2 regions of the Janthinobacterium paucivorans genome follow, and region 1 is predicted to be linked to the other one. Evidence: predicted binding sites of a transcription regulator. Region 1 holds the regulator's gene; the other holds the start of a gene.
The links. Region 1 encodes HrcA, which represses chaperone genes, less so after heat shock. Its sites were predicted from a motif close to TTAGCACTCNNNNNNNNNGAGTGCTAA; they were not measured.

Region 1 (7,620 bases):
TTGATGCCGGCGATACAGAACGTGATCTCTTCCAGCAAGTCAGGCACCTGCGCCTTCATGGCCTGCGCGTCTTGCACGACAATTTCCAGCACTTCGTTCGGTTTCAAACGGAACTGGGTCATGTTTTCATCGTCGCGCAGATAGCTGAGGCAATCGACCCAGGCATCCATGCTGTTGCCGTAGAACGCGGGGAAACCGAAGGCTGGCGCGCATTGCGCGTGAAAGCTCGCTTCGTCGGTGATGTCTTTTCCATTCAGGATCGCAGTGGCCATAATGTTCCTTAGTTCTTCAGCGACAACACGTCCTGCATGTCGAACAGGCCGCTCGACTTGTCGGCCAGGAAGCGTGCGGCGCGCAGGGCGCCGTGGGCGTAAGTGATGCGGCTACTCGATTTGTGGCTGATCTCGATGCGCTCGCCGATGCCGGCAAACAGCACCGTATGATCGCCGACGATATCGCCACCGCGGATGGTGGCAAAGCCGATGGTCGACGGGTCGCGTTCGCCCGTCACGCCTTCGCGACCGTACACGGCGCAGTCCTTCAAGTCGCGGCCCAGGGCGCCGGCGACCACTTCTCCCATTTGCAGGGCGGTGCCCGATGGCGCATCGACCTTGAAGCGGTGATGCGCTTCGATGATTTCAATGTCGTAGCCTTCGGACAGGCTTTTCGCCGCCAGCTCCAGCAACTTCATGGTGACATTCACGCCCACGCTCATGTTCGGCGCAAACATGATGGCCGTCTTTTCGGCGGCAGCGGCAATCGCCGCCTTGCCCGCGTCATCGAAACCGGTGGTGCCGATGATCATCTTGATGCCGTGCTCGGCGCAATACGCCAGATGCTGCAAAGTGCCTTCGGGACGCGTGAAATCGATCAGGTAAGCGGCGCCCGCCAGGCCGGCAGCCAAGCTGGACTCGATCAGCACGCCGGCAGGCTTGCCGAGGAAGGCGGCCGCATCCTGGCCCAAGGACGGCGAGCCAACGCGGTCGAGCGCGCCAACGAGCACGGCGTCAGGAGCATTGCTGACCGCTTCGATCAGGATATGGCCCATGCGGCCACTGGCGCCAGCGATGGCGATTTTCAATTCAGTCATTTTATTCTCTTACAGCAACTTATTTGGTGGGCTCGGCGATGGCTGCCGGTACAGCGTCAGGCTTGCTCACAGGAATGGCGGGGGCGGCATCGGCCGGCGCTGGCACGGCGCTTGGCGCCGCCGGCGATGGCAGGGCAGCGGCAGGCACGTCGGCCTTGGCAACCTTGGCGAATGGCGACGGACCGGCGATACGGTTGATGTATTCTTTCTCGGTCGGCAAATTGCCGCCTTCGACACGTTCAACTTTGCCATCTTTGCCGAAGTAGACAACCACGCGGCTGCTGGTGGTTTCGCCATTGCCCCGGGCCAGGCGGAATGGATAATCCCAGCGGTCGGCATGGAAAATATCGGTCAGCAGCGAGGTGCCAAAGACGAAACGCACTTGGTCGCGCGTCATGCCCACTTTCAACTGGGCCAGCATCTCTTCGGAGACAAAGTTACCTTGTTGAATGTCGGGACGATACGGCGAGAAAAACCACATGAATTTTTGCAGCGGCGTAACGGTAGTCGTTTGTGCACCCTGCTCAGGGACCACTTCCTTGCCTTCTTTTTGGCTGGCGGCCGGCTTTTCGCCAAGGATGCCGCGGCTGGCGCAGCCAGACATGGCGAGCGCGACACAGACCATGCCTGCCACGACTGGGGCTCGAAATGAAATACGGTGCCAGAGAGATGGCAATACAGCCGGTGTTACGCGCATAAATGACCTCAATTGGATGAACAAAACGCCAGGAGTGACCGGCCTGCCAAAAAATGCATATTTTGGCACTCCCCGACAAAACGCTATATGATAAAGCACCTGACCCACATACGAGCAACAAACATGAGTAACAATCCTAGTGATCTCAAGGCAAGCGGCCTGAAAGCCACCCTGCCACGCCTGAAGATACTCGATATCTTCCAGAGTAGCCCGGTACGTCACCTGACGGCAGAAGATGTCTACAAGATCCTGCTGGCCGAAAATATGGATGTCGGATTAGCAACCGTCTACCGTGTCCTGACGCAATTTGAGCAGGCGGGCTTACTCAACCGCAACCATTTTGAAACCGGTAAGGCAATTTTCGAACTCAACGAGGGCTCCCACCACGACCACCTGGTATGCCTCGATTGTGGCCGGGTCGAAGAGTTCTTCGACGAAGAAATCGAAATTCGCCAGCAAAAAGTGGCCGAAGAGCGCGGCTTCAAGATCGCCGAACACGCCTTGGCCATTTATGGCAACTGCGTCAAGACGGCTTGCCCGCATAAAACTGCCTGAGCCAAGCTTGGCGCTCCTGCGGGAGCGGGCGGCGCTGAAGGCAATACGCTCAATGATGGCTGAGCGCGCTCGACAGTAATTTAGCCGTAATATCGACGATCGGAATGACGCGCTCGTAAGCCATGCGCGTCGGTCCGATCACCCCCAACGTTCCCACGATCTTGCCGTTGACTTCATACGGCGCCGTCACCACGCTCATCTCATCCATCGGCACCAGGTTCGATTCGCCGCCGATAAAAATCTGCACGCCCGTCGCCTTGCTCGACACGTCGAGCAGCTGCATCAAACCGGTTTTTTGCTCGAACATGTCGAACATCTGACGCAGCGAATGCATATTCGATGACAGATCGCTCACGCTGAGCAAATTGCGCTCGCCGGAAATGACCATGTCATCGCTATGGTCGGCCATCGCTTCGCTGCCCGCTTCCACGGCCGCCTGCATCAGGCTGCCCATGTCGTCGCGCAACTGGCGCAATTCGCCCTGCAAGCGCAAGCGCACGGCATCGAACGACAGGCCGCCATAATTCTGGTTGATGTAATTGGCCGATTGCACCAGTTGCGCCGGCGTGTAGTCGGCCTGCGTCAGCAACAGGCGGTTCTGCACGTCGCCCCCCGGGGCAACGATGACGAGCAAGATGCGCTTTTCTGACAGGCGCAAGAATTCAATTTGCTGGAACACCGATTCCCGGCGCGGGCTGAGCACCACGCCGGCAAACTGCGATAGTGACGACAACATCTGCGCCGCATTGGCGATGGTTTTCTGCGGCTGCGGCGTCTGCAGAAGCATGCGCGACTCGACCATGTGCTCATCCAGATGCCGCACGGTCAGCAAGGTGTCGACAAAGATGCGGTAGCCGCGCGGCGTGGGGATGCGGCCGGCCGAGGTATGCGGGCTGGAAACATAACCGAGCTCTTCCAGATCAGCCATGATGTTGCGGATCGTGGCCGGCGACAGGTCCAGGCCGGAGATCTTCGACAAGGCGCGCGAACCGACCGGCAAGCCGTCGGCGATATAGCGCTCGACCAGGGCTTTCAGCAGTGTTTGGGCGCGTGTATCGAGTTGCATGGTGTAATTAATTAGGCCAATTTTCTATAAAACAAGTAGTCATACCAGGAGTGATGCAGGCCGTGGCAGAGGTCGCAATACAAGTCGTAAGCGCCGTAGCAAGCGCCGCATGCAGATTTGCGCCGACAGCGCCAGCCAGCTTGTATTATGCACGTTCGCCCGTCCGGCAGCGATCAATCTTCCAGTTGCTGCTGCAGCCATAGCAGCAACTCGTCAAAGTTGGCGCAGATGGCATCGGGCTGCACGCCGGCAGCCAGGTGGGCGTCGCTGCCCTTGCGGTTCATCCAGACGGCACGCATGCCCGCCCCTTGCGCTCCCGTCACATCGAAATACAGGTCATCGCCCACATACACGGCTTCATGCGGCGCTACGTCCAGCGCGGCGCAGGCGGCCAGGAAGATGCTGGCATCGGGCTTGGCCACGCCAAAGTCGCTGGCGGCGATGGACACTTTGAAATGCTGTGCCAGGCCGATAACTTCAAGGTCCGCATTGCCATTCGAAATCGAACCGACCAGCATGCGCTGGCGCATCCAGGCCAGGCCAGGCAGGACGTCGTCATACGGCTCGACGCGGTTGCGCGCGGCGAGAAAGTGCACGAGGGCTTGCTCGACCAGGGCGCAGTCCTCGCCGACGCTCTCGAAGGCGGCCAGCAGGCCGGCGCGGCGCAACTCGATCAAGTTGCCATGGAAATGCGGTTGCTCCTTGAGCATGAGCAGACGCTGCTGGCGCAGCACCTCGATGGAAAACTGCTGCGCCACCTTGGGCGCGTGCGTCGCCAGCCAGTCGTGTAACAGGGTTTCGGCGGCGACAATCACGGGCGCGATAGGCCACAGAGTATCGTCGAGATCGAACAGGATGGCCTTGGGCGGCACAGCCGATTTTAGAGGGGCAAGGGACATGGGATTCACAGTAGATGCCGCGCCACGGTGCGCAGGCTGACGGTATTGTCGCACCGATCGGCGCCGCCGGCATGGCTGCGCTTTCACGTAATGGGGCCAGGCCAGCGCTTCGCGGCGAAAAATTGTTACAGGGTGATACAAGGCAAGGTCATTCAGCTTGCCAGATAGACTAAAATAGGCGCCATTCCAATGCGGCGCCAGCGTCCGCGTTGCGCTACCCAACCTAATTCGTTTTGGAGAATGTATGAAAAATTTGTACCTGCGCTCGATGCTGGCGGCGGCTTGCGCCGCCACACTGGCAGCCTGCGGCGGCAGCGGCGGCAACCTGTATCTGCAAGGCACAGTCAGCGGCCTGACCAAAGATGGCCTGATTCTGCTGAACAATGGTGAACGCTTGCCTGTTAGCGCAAACCAGAGCAGCTTTGTTTTCACCAAGCTGATCAACACAGATGAGCGCTACGATATCACCATCGCGCAGCAGCCCAAAGGCGCCGTTTGCAGTATTAGCAGTGGCAGCGGCAAAGCATCGCGCTATTCCGTCAGCACGGCCTTTGTCAGCTGCACGACCAACACCTACGCCCTGAGCGGTACGATTACGGGCCTGAGTGCTGGCGGCTTGCGCCTGGTCATGGGCGCCAACGGTACCAGTCCATTGGCTGGTGTCAACTTCTATAAATTCGATGCGATAGCTGACGGCGCCCCATACGGCATTTCCATATTGACTCAGCCAACGGGCCTGAAGTGCCGCTTCCAGGGTTCAAAGAGTGCCGACGGCAGCGATACGGTCGGTACGATGGGTTCGAGCGCCACAAGCGCGGCCACAATCGACTGCACGCCGCAGTAATCCTTGCGATTCGTCACCTATTTTTTGGAGAAATACATGAAGTTATCCTGCTTGCGCCCACTCGCCGCACTGCTGTTGACCCTGGGACTGGCCGCTTGCGGCGGCAAGGCCTCGTATGACGTCAGCGGCACGATCTCAGGCTTGAACAATGAAGGACTGATACTGGCCAATGGCAGCGACACCTTGCCGATTCCTGCTGGCAAAACGTCATTCACCTTTGACAAGCGCATCGACTATGGTACCGACTACAACATCACCGTCAAACAACAACCGGCCCACATGACTTGCGGCATCCGCGGTGGTTCCGGGTCGGCTGGTCACTACATCAATATCAGCGCTGCGGTGGTTTGCTCGCAAAACAGCTATACCGTGGGCGGCACGGTTTCCGGCCTGACGGTGGATGGCTTGGTGCTGATTAACGGTAACACAATCACTGCGGTGACCAAGGACGCCACGGCCTTTACCATGGCCGGCTCTGTCAACTATGGCGATCCGTATGGCATCAGTGTCTCAGTTCAGCCGAAAGGTTTGCTGTGCGTGGTACAGCCAGGCACGGGCGGCGGCACCATGGGCGAAGCGAATGTGACGACGGTGAAGATCGCCTGCAATCCGGCCTGAGCTGCGGGAACGGTAGCGGTTGCGCGGCTACCGGGAAGAGATATCACTGAAATGTATAGTTGATATTAGAAAGATAAATTGGAGTTATATGTGGCGATGCAGCATAATGCATCTGTCTCCTCCAACTCTTCCAAGAATTGGATTTAGCCCGCTTTTACCAGCGGGCTTTTTTTTGCCCAAAATTTCTCAGGCAACAGGCGTTTGCAAAGCAGGCTGCAACATTTGCACGATGCTGGAGAAATCCTGCTGCGCATAACCGGCTTGCGCATGCATCTGGTACAACTGGCGCACCAGGGCGCCCAATGGCGTGGGCGCGTTTGCCGACAAGGCCGACTGCTGCGCCAGGCCCAGGTCTTTCAGCATCAGCGCCGTGCCGAAGCCGCCCGTGTAATGACGCGAAGCGGGCGTGCCGTCCATGACGCCGGGCCACGGGTTGTACACTTCCAGGGTCCAGTTGCGGCCCGAACTCTTGGCCATGATATCGGACAACACTTTCGGGTCGAGGCCATGCGCCACGCCCAGGTTCAGCGCCTCGGCCGTACCGGCCATCAAGATACCCAGTAGCATGTTGTTGCAAATCTTCGCCACCTGGCCCGCACCCGCCTCGCCCGCATGGAAAATATTCTTGCCCATCTTTTCCAGCAGGGGCCGCGCCTGCTGCAAGGCCGCTACGCTACCGCCGACGATGAAGGTCAGGGTGCCCGCTGCCGCGCCCGCCGTGCCGCCCGAGACGGGCGCATCGAGCATGGCAAAGCCGCGCGCGCTGGCTGTCTGCGCCACCTGGCGCGCCACGTCGGCGGCGATGGTGCTGCAATCGATGAACAGGGCGCCGGGCTTGGCCGAATCGAGCACGCCGCCTGGCGCCAGATACAAGTCCTGCACGTGCTTGTTCGCGGGCAGCATGGTGATGACGGCATCGGCCGTCTGCACGGCCGCGCTGGCCGAAGCGGCCGCCGTGGCGCCTGCCTCGACCAGCGAGGCCACGGCGGCCGGCGCCAGGTCGAAGACGGACACGTGGAAGCCGGCGGCCACCAGGTTGCGGGCCATCGGCGCGCCCATGTTGCCTAGGCCGATAAAAGCGATATGTTGCATTTTTATAGTCTCCTGTCGCGCCTAAAAAAGCCCATGGCGTTGTTGCCTTGCCTAGTCGTACTGGGCGTACTGGCCGTACTGCCTTCGGCGAGGCGCCTAGCCCTGAGCATTTTTATGCACTACTTAAATGGTTAAATGGATAGGTCGGCCAGCGGATGCTGTCTCCACGGCGCGGCAAAATACTCGTCCAGATACGTCTCGCTGACCTCGGCCAGGCTGGCCGGCTGCCATTGCGGCGCGTTGTCCTTGTCTATCAGCAGGGCGCGCACGCCTTCGCTGAAGTCGGCATGGGCACAACATTGCACGGCCACAATCAATTCCTGCTGGAACACTTGCGCCAGGCTCAGATGACGCGTGCGTACACGCATTTCCCACACCAGGGCGGCCGAGCTGGGCGCGCCCTTGGCCAGCGAGTGCGCCGCCTTTTGCAACCAGGCCGAATCGCCATCGTAGGCGGCAATGGCGGCCACCACTTCGGGCAATGTGGGCGCTTGCGTCAAGGCAGCGATGGCGTCAAAGTTGGCGCGCACTTCGGAGACGGGCAGCATGGACACCGGGGCCGAGAAACCGCGCAGCAAGCGGTTCAGTTGCTGGTGATTCGCCGGCGCGCTGGCCTGCCATGGCGCCAGCGTCAGCGCGTCGAGCAGCATGGCACGCTCTTCCTGGCGCAGGAAGTAATCGCCGAGGCCAGCAAACAGCGCATCGGCCGCGTTCATCGGTGCCCCCGTCAAACCCAGGAACAGGCCGCTGCGCCCCGGC
Region 2 (7,620 bases), on a different contig from region 1:
ATTTCAGCACGTCTCCAAGCAATACTCTTCCGACGCCGTGGCGCTCAGCGACATTTCGCTGAGTATTGCCAAAGGCGAGCTGGTCTTCCTGGCCGGCCCGTCCGGCGCCGGCAAGTCAACCCTGCTGAAAATGATCGCCGCCATGGAACGCCCCAGCTCGGGCAAGCTGATCGTCAATGGCCAGGACATGGCAAAGATCAAGCCAGCGGGCGTCCCCTTCCTGCGCCGCAACATGGGCCTGATCTTCCAGCAGCAAAAATTATTGAACGACCGCTCCATCCTGGCCAACGTGATGCTGCCGCTGCTGGTCGTGGGCGCACACAAGGCGGCCGCCGAGCAGCGCGCGCGCGCGGCCCTTGACAAGGTGGGCCTGCTGGACCGCGCCATGGCGCGCCCCCTGTCGCTGTCGGGCGGCGAACAGCAGCGCGTCTCGATCGCGCGCGCCATCGTCAACCGGCCACAGATCATCCTGGCCGACGAACCGACGGCCAACCTCGACCGCGCCAGCGCCAACAAAGTGCTCGACGCCCTGAAAGCGTTTCATTCGGTGGGCGTGACCTGCCTCATTTCCAGCCATGACGAACAGATGCTCGACGCCGCCGCCCGCGTGATCCACTTGAAAAACGGCCAACTGGTAGCCATCGACAAGGCCACGCAGGCGCCCGTCTTCGCACCGCCCGATCCCGATTTCGCCCCGCCCCTCAACCCGGACGACGCACAGGGAGAGCAGGCATGAGAGGCTGGTTCCGTCAACACCGCTTTGCGCTCGGCTCGGCGCTGATCCATTTGCGCAAGTCGCCGGGCGGCTTTTTGTTGAACGTCGTCGTCGTTGCCATCGCCCTGTCGCTGCCATTCGCCGGCTTGACCATGCTCGACAATGTGCGCCCCATGTCGGAACAAATGTCGGTCGACCCGGAAATCAGCGTTTTCTTGAAAATAAGCACACCGCGCGAACAAGCAGTGGCCCTGGCCAGCGCCATGCGCAAGATCGTCGGCGCGCAACAGGCGAAGATCGTCTTCATCCCGCGTGAACAGGCGCTCGACTCGCTAAAAAACAAGAATGGCCTGGCCGACGTGCTCAGCACCCTGGGTGACAATCCCCTACCCGACAGCTATGTGCTAAAGCTCGATGCGTTCGGCAGCGCCAGCGAAGCGCAGGATGTCGATGCGGTGGCAGAACAATTGCGCCACCTGCCATTCGTGGAGTCGGCGCAAGTCGATTCGGCCTGGGTCAAGCGCCTGGCGGCCCTGCTGGGCGTGCTGCGCCTAGTATTGTTGCTGCTCGCCATTACCCTGGGTGTGGCCGTGATCGCCGTCGTCTTCAATACCATCCGCCTGCAAGTGATGCAGCAGCGCGATGAAATCAGCATCTCGAAATTGATCGGCGCCACCGATACCTTCATCCACCGCCCCTTCTATTACACGGGCGCCCTGCTGGGCCTGTGCGCCGGTGCGCTGGCCCTGGGCGCCGTAGCGCTTGCGTTGCAGCCACTCAATAGTGCGATTGCCGAATTTGCCCGCCTGTATGCGTCTGAATTCCAGTTGGTGCCGCTGGCACCGCTGCCGATGGCGGGCTTGCTGGCCGTCAGCGCCGGCCTGGGCCTGATCGGCGCCTTCCTCTGCGTGCAGCGCCATCTGGCGCGCCTGAACTGACCTGCCCTTCCATGGCGGCGCCGCTGGCGCCGCCATGCGTCACAGCGCCACAGCGCCACTTGTCGGGCGCTATCCGATACGCTAATTATCTTGATGTTTAGCAAGTATTATTAAGCTACTCTTCAGCTTGCGACCGTAGACTAGCCCTGTTGTCGCCAAGCGCCGTGCGGCCCTTTCGGGCGCGTCCGAAAGGGCGCATACTAAGGTGGTCAAGCGCCCTGGGGGTGCCTTTTGTAAAAATTATTGGCAGATGAATCGTCATAGCATTTAGGCTATCGGGATGATTAAAAGTGCTGATTGGCACTCTCAAGCAGAGAGTGCTAATATAAGCACATACCAAGCGCAGAACCGCCATCAGCCCCATCAGCGCCAGATATAGGTGGCGCCACGATCCGCAAAGTACAAGACCGAATACGCAAAACTGAACAGACAATCGGGCCATGTCGCGTGACATGGCCGACTGGAACAAAGCAAGACTACGAGGGAGAAAGCATGACTATGATGTCCGCAACGTCCGCATTGGTTCCGACCAAAAATAATGCACTGGGCCTCGGCTTCACTGGCAATCTGGGCAATATCGACGCCTATATCTCGGCCGTGAACCGCCTGCCCATGTTGACCCACGACGAAGAAATTTCGCTGGCAAAACGCTTGCGCGAAAAAAACGACTTGGCTGCCGCGCAAGAACTGGTGCTGTCGCACCTGCGCCTGGTGGTCTCGATTGCGCGTGGCTACCTGGGCTATGGCTTGCCACACGCCGACCTGATTCAAGAAGGTAATATCGGCTTGATGAAAGCCGTAAAGCGCTTCGACCCGGACCAGGGCGTGCGCCTGGTATCGTACGCCATGCACTGGGTGAAAGCCGAGATGCACGAGTACATCCTGAAAAACTGGCGTCTGGTCAAGGTGGCAACGACGAAGGCACAACGCAAACTGTTCTTCAACCTGCGCAGCCACAAGACGGGCCTCGATGCGATGACGCCCAAACAGATCGATGCACTGGCCAAGCTGCTCGACGTCAAGCGCGAAGAAGTGATCGAGATGGAAACGCGCTTGAGCGGCCGCGATATCGCCCTGGAATCGCCGACCGACGATGAAGACGACAAGTTCTCGCCAATCGCCTACCTGGCGTCGGAACATAGCGAGCCGACCAAGGTACTGGAAGCGAAACAGGTGACGCGCCTGCAATCGGAAGGCCTGGAAACGGCACTGTCGAAGCTGGACGCCCGTTCGCGCCGCATCATCGAAGCGCGCTGGCTGGCCAACGACGATGGTTCTGGCGCCACCCTGCATGCTTTGGCAGAAGAATTCGGCGTATCGGCCGAGCGCATCCGCCAGATCGAAGTGGCGGCGCTGAAAAAAATGAAGGGCGCGCTGGCCGCCTACGTGTAAGCACAAGCAATGCCGCAATGCAAAAGGCGCCGCAAGGCGCCTTTTAGTTTTATGACTTGATGTTTATCAACAGATAAACATGGCAGGCGATTAAGCTGCAGCCAGGCCCTTGAGCAAGGTTTCAGCGACCAGTTCATTCAGATCCGCATCGCGCTCCTTGGCCAGGGTCTGCAATTGCAAGACCAGATCGCTGTTCAGCTTGACGGCGAATGGCACCAGGCCCAGCGCCTGATCGCGCTTGCGCTGCTCGCGACGGTCGATGACCACCGCTTCCTTACCGAATGCACCGGCGCCGGGAACATTCATCTTTCCCATCAGTTTCTTGGCATCGCTTTTCGCCAGGGCAGTTTTTTTCATGGTTGTTTCCTGATTTTCAAAACAGCCATTCTACGCAGTAATCGGCGTGCCGCGTGGGCCGGCGCATCAATTCATTCGCCACGCGCCAATGGGGCGCCGCAGAAATATCATTTTGCTATCATTATCCCATGCGTGGACGCCACGCCGGGGACGCTTTACCTGAAAGGAAAAACATGGCTTATTTAAACGGCTCTGATCGTACCCTGCTGCTTCCGCTGCTGCTCTCCCTGCTGATCGCCTGCCTGGCAATGCTGTCTGGCTGCGGCGCGGCTGGCAGCGCCGGCGAGGCGGAAAACACACCACGTAGCGTCAGCCACGTGCTCTCGCCGGGCGAACAGGTTGCCATCACGGCCACCGATACCCTGAAACTGGAGCGTGTCAACGACAGCCGCTGCCGCAAGGGCGCCGTATGCGTGTGGAAAGGCTACGTCAGCTACAGCTTCAGTTTGCGCAACAGCGCGGGCGCCACGGACATCGTGTTGTCCGATTCCATGCCCGGTGCCGCCAGTTCCGTCAGCGTCCAGCACTTGACGTTCACGCTGCTCGACGTCGACCCGGCCACGCCGCCGGCGCTGAACGAGGCCGCGCCCACGTATCGGGTCAAAGTAAAAATCACGCAGGGCGCGCCCGCCGGCTAAACGCCAGGGCGCGCAGACTACCCCTCGAAGACAGGCAATCGCGCGTCCTCGGGTGTCAGCGCTATCTTCAGCAAAATGAAGCGGTGAAAATGTTATGTCGCATCGATATTTTTCCAGCTAAAAAAATGACACGCACGATGAATCGTGAGTGTCATTAGCGCAAGGATTCCAAGCGCCCGGCTGATTTAGATCAACCGACTACGCCTGCGCATGTAGCTGCGGCTTAATGCACCTTCCAATTCCTGCTCCGTTTTATGCTGGTTCACCGTGTACAGGGCCCACAGGGCCGCCGGCACCCAGCCGATCACAGTGCACTGCAAGATCAAGGCGGCGGCACCGGCCAGCGGGCGCCCCAGCATAAAAAACGTGAGACACGGCAGTAGCAAGGCTATCAGCAATCGCATCACAACATACTCTCCTTCAATGTAGAGCAGCGGACAATGGCCGGTATCCGGTCCGTCCCCCGCCCGCTGCGTACTGCTCCTTAATAACGTCTGGCAAAATCGTCGCGAGCGTAGGCGAGTTGTGGCCGAGAAGCGCAGCTGTGCGTAGGCACAGTGAGCATCGCAGGCCGCAAATCGCGGCGCGCAGCAGATTTGGCCTGACGTTTATAGATGCACAGCAATCTGCGGCATCAGGTCGTCGAAGGTGCGACCGTTGCCGTTTTCGCCGATGGCGTGCATCTTCCATTCGCCGTTATGGCGATACAACTTGGCCATGATCTGTGCCGTGTGGGAACCTTGCACAGACAGGTTGAAACGCGCGACTTCCTGGTTATTGCTGGCATTCAAGATGCGGCAATAGGCGTTTTCTACCTGCGCGAAGTTCTGGCCGGTAAAGCTGTTGACGGTGAAGACCAGGCTTTTCACATGCGCCGGCACGCTCGACAGATCAACATTGATCTGTTCGTCGTCGCCATCGCCTGCGCCCGTGCGGTTGTCGCCCGTATGAACGATGCTGCCGTCCTTGCTTTTCAGCTGGCGGAACCAGACGATATCGGACGTGCTCTTGTTCTCGTCGAACATGACGCACGAAGCGTCCAGGTCGACCGCTTCGGTCTTCGAACCGAAGCCAAGGAAACCCTTGGTCTTGACCGCATCCCATCCCAGGCCCATGGTGATACGGCTCAGGGTGGTACCAGCTTCTTTGTCCAGAGAAATCTTCTGGCCCTTGCTCAAATTGACAGACATACGCATTGCTCCTGTTTGTTTAGTTGCATCAAGTACTAATTACGCCGGCTTGCTTTGTGTCCAGGCGAGGAAGGCTGCGCGGTTACGCGAGCACACGAGGATTTTCCCCGTGCCTGAAAATTTCAGCACCATGCCCTCGCCGCTGGTCTGGCTATTGATCAGATTGCCCAGAAAGCCACCGCTACTGCCGGTCGTCATGGAAATTTCATATTGCAGGCTGCTATCCCAGCATACGACGTGCGAGTTATCAATCACCACGTCCTTGCCAGGCGTCACTTCGAGTATCGACATGGCGCCAAAACCAGACACCGCCAATTGGCCGCTGCCTGCCGTCTCGGTGATGAAAAAACCACCGCTCTGGGCAAACAGCGCATTACCCAGGCTTTGCGTGCGCACCTTCAATTCCACGCCTGCACTGGCCGCCACGAAGGCGCCGTCACTGATCATGTATTGCTGGGCACCGAGCTCCTTGCCCACATCAAGCACCCGCATCGCGCCGGGCAAGGTGGGCGACAGCAGGCAATCGCCGTCGCCCCGCACGGCCTCGATATGCTGCTGAAAGAACGATTCGCCGTTGGCAAAGGTGCGCATCAGCGCAGCGCCGATGCCGCCCGTCATCTTGCCTTTCAGCTCAAGATTGGTTTCCATCATCACCATCGCGTTAGATTCGCAATAAATCTTCTCGCCCTTGGCCAGCGACACATGCAGAAACGGATCGACGTCCCCGGTAATATTGAAAACTGGCATACCTATTCCTTCTTCAACTAGGTGATGATGGTGCCGGCCCGCACTGCGGACCGCCCTGACTCTACAACTTAAACGCCAACACCGAACGACGCTGCCAAAGGACCTAAACCGCCCTTGTAGCCCTGGCCGATGGCCTTGAATTTCCAATCGGCGCCATTGCGGTAGATTTCACCAAAGACCATGGCCGTTTCCGCCGAACCGTCTTCCGACAGGTCGAAGCGGGCGATTTCCGTGTTGCCGTTGGCGTTCACGCAACGCACGTACGCTTTGGACACCATACCAAAGTTTTGCTTGCGTGCCTCGGCATCGTGTATCGTCACGCAGACGGCAATCTTGTCGATCTCGGCTGGTACCTTGGCCAGGTCGACGATGACGGTTTCATCGTCGCCATCGCCGGCGCCGGTGGTGTTGTCGCCCGAGTGGGTGACGGAAGCGTCGCTCGATTTCAGGTTGTTGTAGAAAATCATGTCGACGTCGGCGCGTACCTTGCCGTCGGCCTTCAACAGGAACGCGGAACCGTCGATGTCGAACGCGGCGCCATCGGTGGCGCGGGCATCCCAGCCCAGGCCGATGATCATTTTCGACAGGCCAGGGGCTTCCTTGCTCAGGTTGACGTTGCCGCCTTTTTGCAGACTGATTGCCATGATGTATTTCTCCTATGTGAAATAAAGTCCAGCTAATGAAATAAATAACACCTGGCGCCCTCCACCGGCCTGACTCCCCAGGCCAGCGGCGGCGCTTGCTACAACTTGCCGACAAACCGGTGTAGTCGTTTGCCGCGCATTCTTTACGCTACTGTTGCCTTGACGGCTTCCAGCGCTTGCGTCTTGCCCTCTTCGTGCGCCATCCTGCGCTTGTAACGGATCGACGACCATAGCGAGGCGAGAATGAAGGCCACCCCAATCAGACCCGTAAAGATCTCGGGAATGTGAAACTTCATGCTGGCCAACATGATTACGGCCAGGATACCGATCGCATAGTGCGCGCCGTGCTCCAGATAAACGAACTCGTCGAGTGTACCCTTGCGTACCAGGAATACCGTCATCGAACGCACAAACATCGCGCCGATAGCCAGGCCCAGCATGATGATCACGACATCCTTGGTGATGGCAAACGCGCCGATCACGCCATCAAAGCTGAACGAGGCGTCGAGCACTTCCAGGTACAGGAAGCCGCCAATACCGCCGCGCTTGACGATGTCGCCCACGTTGCCGTTGCCGTTATCACCTTCCAGCAAGCCGCTGACCACATCGACGCCGACGTAAGTGAGGATGCCCCACAGGCCAGCCGTCAAGACCACCAGCTTCTGGCCTTCTTCGATCATCGACAGGCTGGCCATCAGGGTGCCCAGTGCGATCATCACGGAAAGCGAGGAAATTTTGCCCAGCGCGCCCAGTTTCTCTTCAATACGGCCCAGCCAGTGCGTTTCTTTTTCCGAGTCCAGCAGGAAGTTCAGGAAGACCAGCAGCAGGAAAATGCCGCCAAAGGCCGCCACTTCCGCATGGTGGTTCGTCAGGTGCATCGAATACTCTTCCGGATTGCTCAGTGCCAGATTCCATACTTCCAGCAAGCCCAGGTCGGCCGCTTGCGCCACGATGACCAGCGGGAACAACAGGCGCATGCCGAACACGGCGATGATGATG

Region 2: rpoH (RNA polymerase sigma factor RpoH) is a predicted target of HrcA. The motif match lies at 1,951-1,977, and genes of this name have one in related genera.

Annotation. Positions count from the first base shown of each region.
Region 1 covers NZ_JBNYXR010000015.1:112,999-120,618, reverse strand. The annotation lists gene ACQ4V8_RS17570 (barstar family protein) at 1-272, opposite strand, end outside; gene dapB (4-hydroxy-tetrahydrodipicolinate reductase) at 281-1,090, opposite strand; gene ACQ4V8_RS17560 (outer membrane protein assembly factor BamE) at 1,110-1,694, opposite strand; gene fur (ferric iron uptake transcriptional regulator) at 1,911-2,342, shown strand; gene hrcA (heat-inducible transcriptional repressor HrcA) at 2,392-3,408, opposite strand; gene ACQ4V8_RS17545 (HAD family hydrolase) at 3,582-4,307, opposite strand; gene ACQ4V8_RS17540 (hypothetical protein) at 4,552-5,151, shown strand; gene ACQ4V8_RS17535 (hypothetical protein) at 5,188-5,769, shown strand; gene mmsB (3-hydroxyisobutyrate dehydrogenase) at 5,956-6,861, opposite strand; gene ACQ4V8_RS17525 (enoyl-CoA hydratase/isomerase family protein) at 6,993-7,620, opposite strand, start outside.
Region 2 covers NZ_JBNYXR010000017.1:65,957-73,576, forward strand. The annotation lists gene ACQ4V8_RS18630 (cell division ATP-binding protein FtsE) at 1-736, shown strand, start outside; gene ftsX (permease-like cell division protein FtsX) at 733-1,653, shown strand; gene rpoH (RNA polymerase sigma factor RpoH) at 2,152-3,045, shown strand; gene ACQ4V8_RS18645 (hypothetical protein) at 3,136-3,402, opposite strand; gene ACQ4V8_RS18650 (hypothetical protein) at 3,576-4,040, shown strand; gene ACQ4V8_RS18655 (hypothetical protein) at 4,226-4,444, opposite strand; gene ACQ4V8_RS18660 (TerD family protein) at 4,649-5,230, opposite strand; gene ACQ4V8_RS18665 (TIGR00266 family protein) at 5,270-5,977, opposite strand; gene ACQ4V8_RS18670 (TerD family protein) at 6,046-6,621, opposite strand; gene ACQ4V8_RS18675 (DUF475 domain-containing protein) at 6,765-7,620, opposite strand, start outside.